Regions from separate parts of the Paenibacillus sp. FSL K6-0276 genome, predicted to be linked through region 3. Evidence: riboswitches for the same ligand, from Rfam matches in the RefSeq annotation. Region 3 holds a riboswitch; each other region holds the start of a gene.
What was found. A riboswitch is a leader RNA that binds a small molecule or an ion and turns the genes downstream of it on or off. The one in region 3 is predicted to bind cyclic di-GMP.

Region 1 (2,270 bases), 390 kb from region 3:
GGCCGTTCACCCTCTCAGGTCGGCTACGCATCGTCGCCTTGGTGGGCCGTTACCCCACCAACTAGCTAATGCGCCGCAGGCCCATCCCTCAGTGACAGATTGCTCCGTCTTTCATTCTTTCTTCAGGAGAAAAAAGAAATTATCCGGTATTAGCTACCGTTTCCGGTAGTTATCCCAGTCTAAGGGGCAGGTTGCCTACGTGTTACTCACCCGTCCGCCGCTAAGTTATTTTGAAAGCAAGCTTTCAAAGTAACTCCGCTCGACTTGCATGTATTAGGCACGCCGCCAGCGTTCGTCCTGAGCCAGGATCAAACTCTCCAATTAGTATTGAAAAGAGCGATATGCTCATTTTGAAACATCTGACGAGAAAATTAATTCTCTAATTCGGATTTCACTTTCGTGATTTCCTACTCACTCGTTGTTCAGTTTTCAAAGATCAAGTTCTCGTTGACGCCGTTTAATGTCTCAGCAGCAACTCTTATAATATATCACGTTACTCTCAGTAATGCAAGCTTTTTTTCGAAAGCCGTTTATCAAACTCTCTCAAAACTGCCTGTACGCTGTCTAACAACGCTTAACTATAATAACCTATCTATTCATAGAAAAGCAACCCCTAATAGAAAATAAACAACCAGCTTAATCATTAAGCTGGTTGTTTATTTAATAGAGTTATGATTCTAGCAATGCAAATTAATAGTATTTTGCTGCAGTATATTTACTTGAAGCCTTAATGAAATCCGAATTCTTTTTACTCTTCGCTGCCGATGCATCTACCGTGGTATCAATAGTAACCCATTTCCCATCCATCAATACTTCATTCCATGCATGGTATTGCGTAACGTAGCTAGTATTCCCCATCACCAATTTAGCAGGAACATCTACACTCCGTAGCATTGCGGCAAAAAGAGAAGCATAATCATAGCAGATTCCTTTTTTAGTATTCAAAGTGTTATTAATGTTCGGAATGTAATCAGTCGTTACGTTATTAGCAAGAGAATAATCGTACTGTACATTAGCAATTACATAGTTATAGATTGCCTTAACTTTTTCTTCGTCTGTTGTTTTGCCTTGTGTAAGCTCTTTAGCCTTAACGATCGCTTTATCAGAAGAACTCCATTTCACATTCTGAACGGAGCCCAAATATACGGAATTCGAGTCATTCATAGTTAAATCTACTACTTCAGAATAGAGAGCTTTGTATTTATTACCCGTTGTGTTCTCGAGAACAGAAACTTTATAAGTCCCATTTCCTTGTTGCAAAGGGAAGTCCTCAGCTTGTCCAGAAGCATATAAATTATATGTATAGCTACTGTTATCTTTTGTGATCATAAGTTTAATTCTTTTATCCTTTGGAATATCGTAGTTAATCCCGATTACACCTTGATCCAATTTCGATGTATTCAACCAGTTCGAATCTACACTCGCGGCTTGAGCTGTGCTTACCGGAACCGAAGTAATCAGTACGAACAGCGCCACCATCATAAAATAAACTTTTTTCACGGATAAAACCCCTTTCGGTAGCTGGCTGCCATCCTTTCGGGAAGGCCCTTTAGCTTTGCGTCCCTACCTTTCGATAGGTTTGCCGTTATCGTATAAGCTCTATCTGTCCTAATTTCACTAGACAAATTAATAGAATCAACCAAGTAGAACTATGAATCTAAAATCCTTACATATTTTATAAAAACAAAAAAAGCCTCTTCATTCGGTAACTGGCTGCCATCCTTTCGGGAAGGCCCTATAGCTTTGCGTCCCTACCTTTCGATAGGTTTGCCGTTTATCGTGTTTAGCTTTTATAATATTATACTACCATATTTATCCTCGTAAACAAGAACAAAATTACTAGATTTGCCATTATTTTATAATTATTCCTCTGTATTTGAGTTCTCTTGTCATTTCTCATCTACTATTAGGAAAGCTTGGCATGAACAATCAAACGATGTGTAGGATCTACTAGTGGGTCACACGTAATTAGGGTAAGAATCTTATCCTTGTTATTCCCATCAAGAACAGATATATCACTTGGATCTACAACTGAAATATCATAAACCTCGTAATTATATACCTGATCGCTCGTCTTTACCGTGATCGTATCCCCAATAACAACCTCATTCAATCTATTAAACAATCTGCCCGTAGTTCTAGCTCTATGAGCTGCTATTGCGGCATTTCCTATTTCTCCAATTGGAGTCGTTTCTTTCATATGGGCCGCCGCGTGTTTCATATTCGCTTTAGTAGCCCCTTCTAATACAGGTAGCTTCAGATCAATCTTA
Region 2 (2,270 bases), 3.0 Mb from region 3:
CTGGAATCGTTTTAGAGAACAATATTTTTCCGACAAAGGTCGGATCGCTATCAAACTGAATTAATGTTGTGGGATGATTTTCCCGCTTAAGATTACAAATAGTCATGTCACTTAAACGTGAGCCGAGAACGATAAATAGATCACTTTTATTCAGTAAGTCATCCCCATGGGTACAACCGCCTACTCCAATTGGACCGTGATAGAGTGGATGATCCCAAGCTATAGCCCCTTTACCACCTGGAGATGTAACAACAGGAATATTAAATGTTTCCGCTAATTGAATTAGCTCATGATGTGCTCCTGAGCGGTTAACTCCTTTACCAGCGATAATTATTGGATTCTTTGAGTTATTAATAGTATCAAGTACGCGGTCGATATTAGCGTGGCTAACCAGTGATTCGCGTTCAGGGATTACAATATTACATTCCTCCAGCAATTCCGTTTGTACATCAAAGGGGATACAAAGGTGAACTGGACCGCGATTACCGCTTAAAGCAATGGATATGGCATGATTAAAGATCGTGCTAAAGTGATCACCACGTTCAATAAGTTTGCTATATAAGGTGGCTGGTCTAAACATATCAGCTAAATCAGCTAGAAAAGAGGAAGAGTCCTGACATTGGGGAATTCCTAGCTCTTTAATAGATTGATGGCCGGTAATAAATAGGACAGGTAAGTTGTTGGCCTTAGCATGTGCTGCTGCAGTTAATAGGTTTGTTCCACCAGGACCAGAAGTACCAAAAGCCACACCTAGTTTTCCAGTTTTCAGCGCATACCCAGCTGCTTCGAAGCCGGAACTGCTTTCATGTCTCCCAGGAATAAATTCAATACCGTAATCTACCATTTTAAGAACGATAGGACAAATGGATTTGCCAATAATACCAAAGGAATGGGTAACACCAAGGTTCCGTAGTGCTTCCGACATGTAATCTGCGACTGTCTTCAAAAAATACACCTCACAAGTTGTTATTTTGAAATCAAACATTAGAAAACCTGTGCTCTGAAATAGGGCACAGGTTGGTAGCATAAATCGCCATAGAGACTGAACAATAGTTCAGTCGTCTTGGTTTTCAGCAACCTGGCTGTCATGGCCTCGGATTAAAATGAGGCTGTAGATCCATGGTTTTGCGTCATCCTCTTTCGAAGATTTTGCCAATATTAATTTAAAATTTATAAGAAGAATTTTCCTTTACAATATATTCCTAGAGATCCTTTGTCAATATATTCTCGCAAATTAACTCGAATTTTGACGAAAATCTTGTCCAACCTATGAAATAATAGATATAAAAAAACTGCCCCTAAGTCAAAACTTAGGAGCGGTTTTTGGATTTGTTTACACAATTTTAAAGTTATTTAAAACTTGAAAATATGGATCGTCTTCTGTAGATTAAACACAGCCTGAGTCATTTTCTCAGTTTCTTCTGCGACGGATTGCAGGGCATTGATTTGTTCATTCATAGCGGCTGATACTTCTTCGGTGCCGGCAGCAGTTTGCTGCGTGATCGCAGAGATATTCTCTATTGCGCTTGAGATTTTCAAGGCACTTTCCAACATAAGATCACTTTCAGCAGAGAAGGAAGAAATCTGTTCGGTAATATACTGCACACTTTGCACAATTTGAGCAAAGATATGAGCAGATTGAGTGATCATCTCATTCTGTACCTGTACGACTTCTTCGTTGATAGCGATATTGTCAATCGCTTGTTTAATATCAGTTTCGATGCTCCGAACTAAGCCAAAGACTTCCTTCGTTGAAGCCGTTGATTCCTCAGCGAGCTTACGAACCTCCTGTGCGACAACAGCAAATCCTCGACCATGTTCTCCGGCACGAGCAGCTTCGATGGAAGCATTAAGCGATAAGAGGTTGGTCTGCTCAGCGATCTCTGTGATGGTCTTTGTGATCATCGTAATTCCGCGAGCATTTTGAGAAAGGGCTTCGATGGTGTCAGCGACTTTTTGAGTAGCCTGTATGTTTTTACGCATGCCTTCAGCTTGAGTATCAACGGATTGGCGTCCTTGTTCAACAAGTTCTAAGGTATGTATCGAACGTCTGTTCATTTCTTTCGTTGAGTTCGTATAATTGGATACTTTATTCTCAATATCTTTAATAGATTCTGTCATTTCAGCGATATCCGTAGATATCTCATTTGCACCAAGAGCTAGTTCATTGGACGAAGAGGCTACCTGTGCCATGACAATTTTCAAGTTCTGATTCTTATCTTCGATTCCACGGCTTGCATCCATAACTTGTCGAGTGATTTGTGATGCTT
Region 3 (2,270 bases):
AATGGCGGATTCCTCCTATCTAGCCACAGGTCGCAGCCAAGTGGAAATGATTCAGAGCCAATTGGGCGCTGATGTGCCGATCATCGTTGAGCCGGAACGCCGCGATACTTTTCCAGCCATTGCACTGACAGCAACTTATTTATATTCGGTAGCGGGAGTTTCTCCTGCGGAGACTATAGCCATTTTACCGGTGGATCCCTATGTGGAGGCTTCATTCTTCGATACTGTAGCTGAGCTAGAGCATACCATGCAGGAAAGTGGCGCTAATCTGGCGCTGATGGGGGTTGTACCTGAACATCCATCGGAGAAATACGGATATATTATTCCTACCACAGATCAGGCGGGGGAGAATGGTTTTATGAGAGTAAGTCACTTTCAGGAGAAACCAGACCGGACCCAAGCTGAAGAGCTAATCGCCCGGAATGCTTTGTGGAACTGCGGGGTTTTTGCTTTTCGCTTAGGGTATTTGCTAGATATTTTGCAGCGTAAAGGGTTGCCTTTAGGTTATGAAGAGTTACAGAAACAGTATAAGCTGCTGTCTTCTATCAGTTTTGATTATGAAGTGGTCGAAAAAGAAGAGAATATCGTGGTGCAGCCGTATGATGGGTTCTGGAAAGATCTTGGAACCTGGAATACGTTAACTGAGGAAATGACTAGCAACCATGTGGGCAAAGGTACTGTAACAGCGGATTCTGAAGGGACTTGCTTGATCAATGAGCTTGATATTCCGATTACAGTCATCGGTGCGAAGGATCTGATTATCGCTGCCAGCCCGGATGGAATTCTAGTAACGCATAAAGCCGAGAGTCCACGAATTAAAGAGGTACTTAAGTCTTTTGAACAAAGACCAATGTACGAGGAACGCCGCTGGGGACACTATAAGGTCATTGATTATGTGAAATATGATGAAGGAAATGAAGTGCTGACCAAACGGATATTTATTGCCGAGGGTAAAAATATCAGCTATCAGCTGCATCGTAAACGCAGTGAGATCTGGACGATTGTCAGCGGTGAAGCAAGCATTGTGCTGAATGAAAAGATGCATAATGTTAAAGCAGGCGATGTGGTCCGGATACCAGAAGGGACAAAACATGCCATTCTCGCTTTGACGGATGTTGAATTTATTGAGGTACAGACGGGATCTGAACTAGTAGAGGAGGACAATATTCGTATTACTTTAGACTGGAATGATATTGAGCTACAGCAGTTCATTTCATAGGACTGATAAGTTATAAACAGGTATTGTGACCTAATTATTGAATAATAGACATAAATAGATAAAATAACAATTAAATGAAGTCGATATTTACGGTAGAGGGATTAATCCTCCTCAATTTGATAATGGCAAACCTATCGAAAGATAGGGACGCAAAGCTATAGGGCCTTCGCAAGAGTGGCAGCCTGGCTACCGAAAGGAAGATTTTTTTGAAAGCTTACCGTACGTATCGACTTCTCAGCACGTTCCTGTCTCTGGTCTTGTTGTTGATGGTGATTCCATTGGGATTTGGGATTGCACCGTCTGTAGCAGGCGCAGCTTCCAGCTCTGGAAATCCGGTGAATCCAGAAGCTTCTCCTGAAGCAGTCAAGCTGCTTAATGACCTGTATTCTATTTCCGGAAAAGGGATTCTCGCAGGACAGCATGACTATTTGGAAAGTCCGGATGAAATCAACAAATGCAAAGGTGCCCGTTCTATGGAGACCTTACCATGAAATGAATGGAAATTGGTTCTGGTGGGGGAAGAAGAACAACTTTTCTGAGCTGTGGAATATTATGTATGATCGTTTTGTTAACGTTCATAAATTAAATAACTTGTTGTGGGTATGGAGCCCGAATGCTCCAAATGCGTGGTCAGATCCTTATGCCCTTACTTATCCGGGCGCGGATAAGGTGGATATTTTGGCAGCAGATATCTATGAATATGACTATCAGCAAAATTATTATGACAGTTTGCTTAGTCTGGCTGCTGGTAAACCCATTGCTATCGGAGAGAATGGTGGGGTGAATACTTTAAGAATATGCGTCTATCCGGAGCACCAATCCTCACTAAGAACGATGCAGTGATTGATTTTAACTGGCAGTTAGGAGCACCGGATGCTTCACTTGGAATAGACAATTTCTCTATATGCTGGAGCGGTAAAATGAAGGCTCTATATAGTGAAACCTATCAAATCTATACCGCATCTGATGATGGTATACGTGTCTGGATTGATGGGATACCCGTAATTGATAGCTGGATAGAACAGAGTGTAACGGAGCGTCAAGGAAGCAT

Region 1: another riboswitch for cyclic di-GMP. It lies ahead of MHH52_RS03225 (transglutaminase-like domain-containing protein); the one in region 3 lies ahead of MHH52_RS04815 (hypothetical protein).
Region 2: another riboswitch for cyclic di-GMP. It lies ahead of MHH52_RS20000 (thiamine pyrophosphate-binding protein); the one in region 3 lies ahead of MHH52_RS04815 (hypothetical protein).

Annotation. Positions count from the first base shown of each region.
Region 1 is NZ_CP150276.1:694,268-696,537, reverse strand. Features, by position in the region: rRNA gene MHH52_RS03230 (16S ribosomal RNA) at 1-324, opposite strand, end outside; gene MHH52_RS03225 (transglutaminase-like domain-containing protein) at 691-1,500, opposite strand; cyclic di-GMP riboswitch class I at 1,514-1,594, opposite strand; cyclic di-GMP riboswitch class I at 1,702-1,782, opposite strand; gene MHH52_RS03220 (class D sortase) at 1,907-2,270, opposite strand, start outside.
Region 2 is NZ_CP150276.1:4,237,479-4,239,748, reverse strand. Features, by position in the region: gene MHH52_RS20000 (thiamine pyrophosphate-binding protein) at 1-955, opposite strand, end outside; cyclic di-GMP riboswitch class I at 1,070-1,164, opposite strand; gene MHH52_RS19995 (HAMP domain-containing methyl-accepting chemotaxis protein) at 1,354-2,270, opposite strand, start outside.
Region 3 is NZ_CP150276.1:1,081,237-1,083,506, forward strand. Features, by position in the region: gene MHH52_RS04810 (sugar phosphate nucleotidyltransferase) at 1-1,219, shown strand, start outside; cyclic di-GMP riboswitch class I at 1,334-1,413, shown strand; gene MHH52_RS04815 (hypothetical protein) at 1,426-1,710, shown strand; gene MHH52_RS04820 (glycosyl hydrolase) at 1,712-2,062, shown strand; gene MHH52_RS04825 (PA14 domain-containing protein) at 2,017-2,270, shown strand, end outside.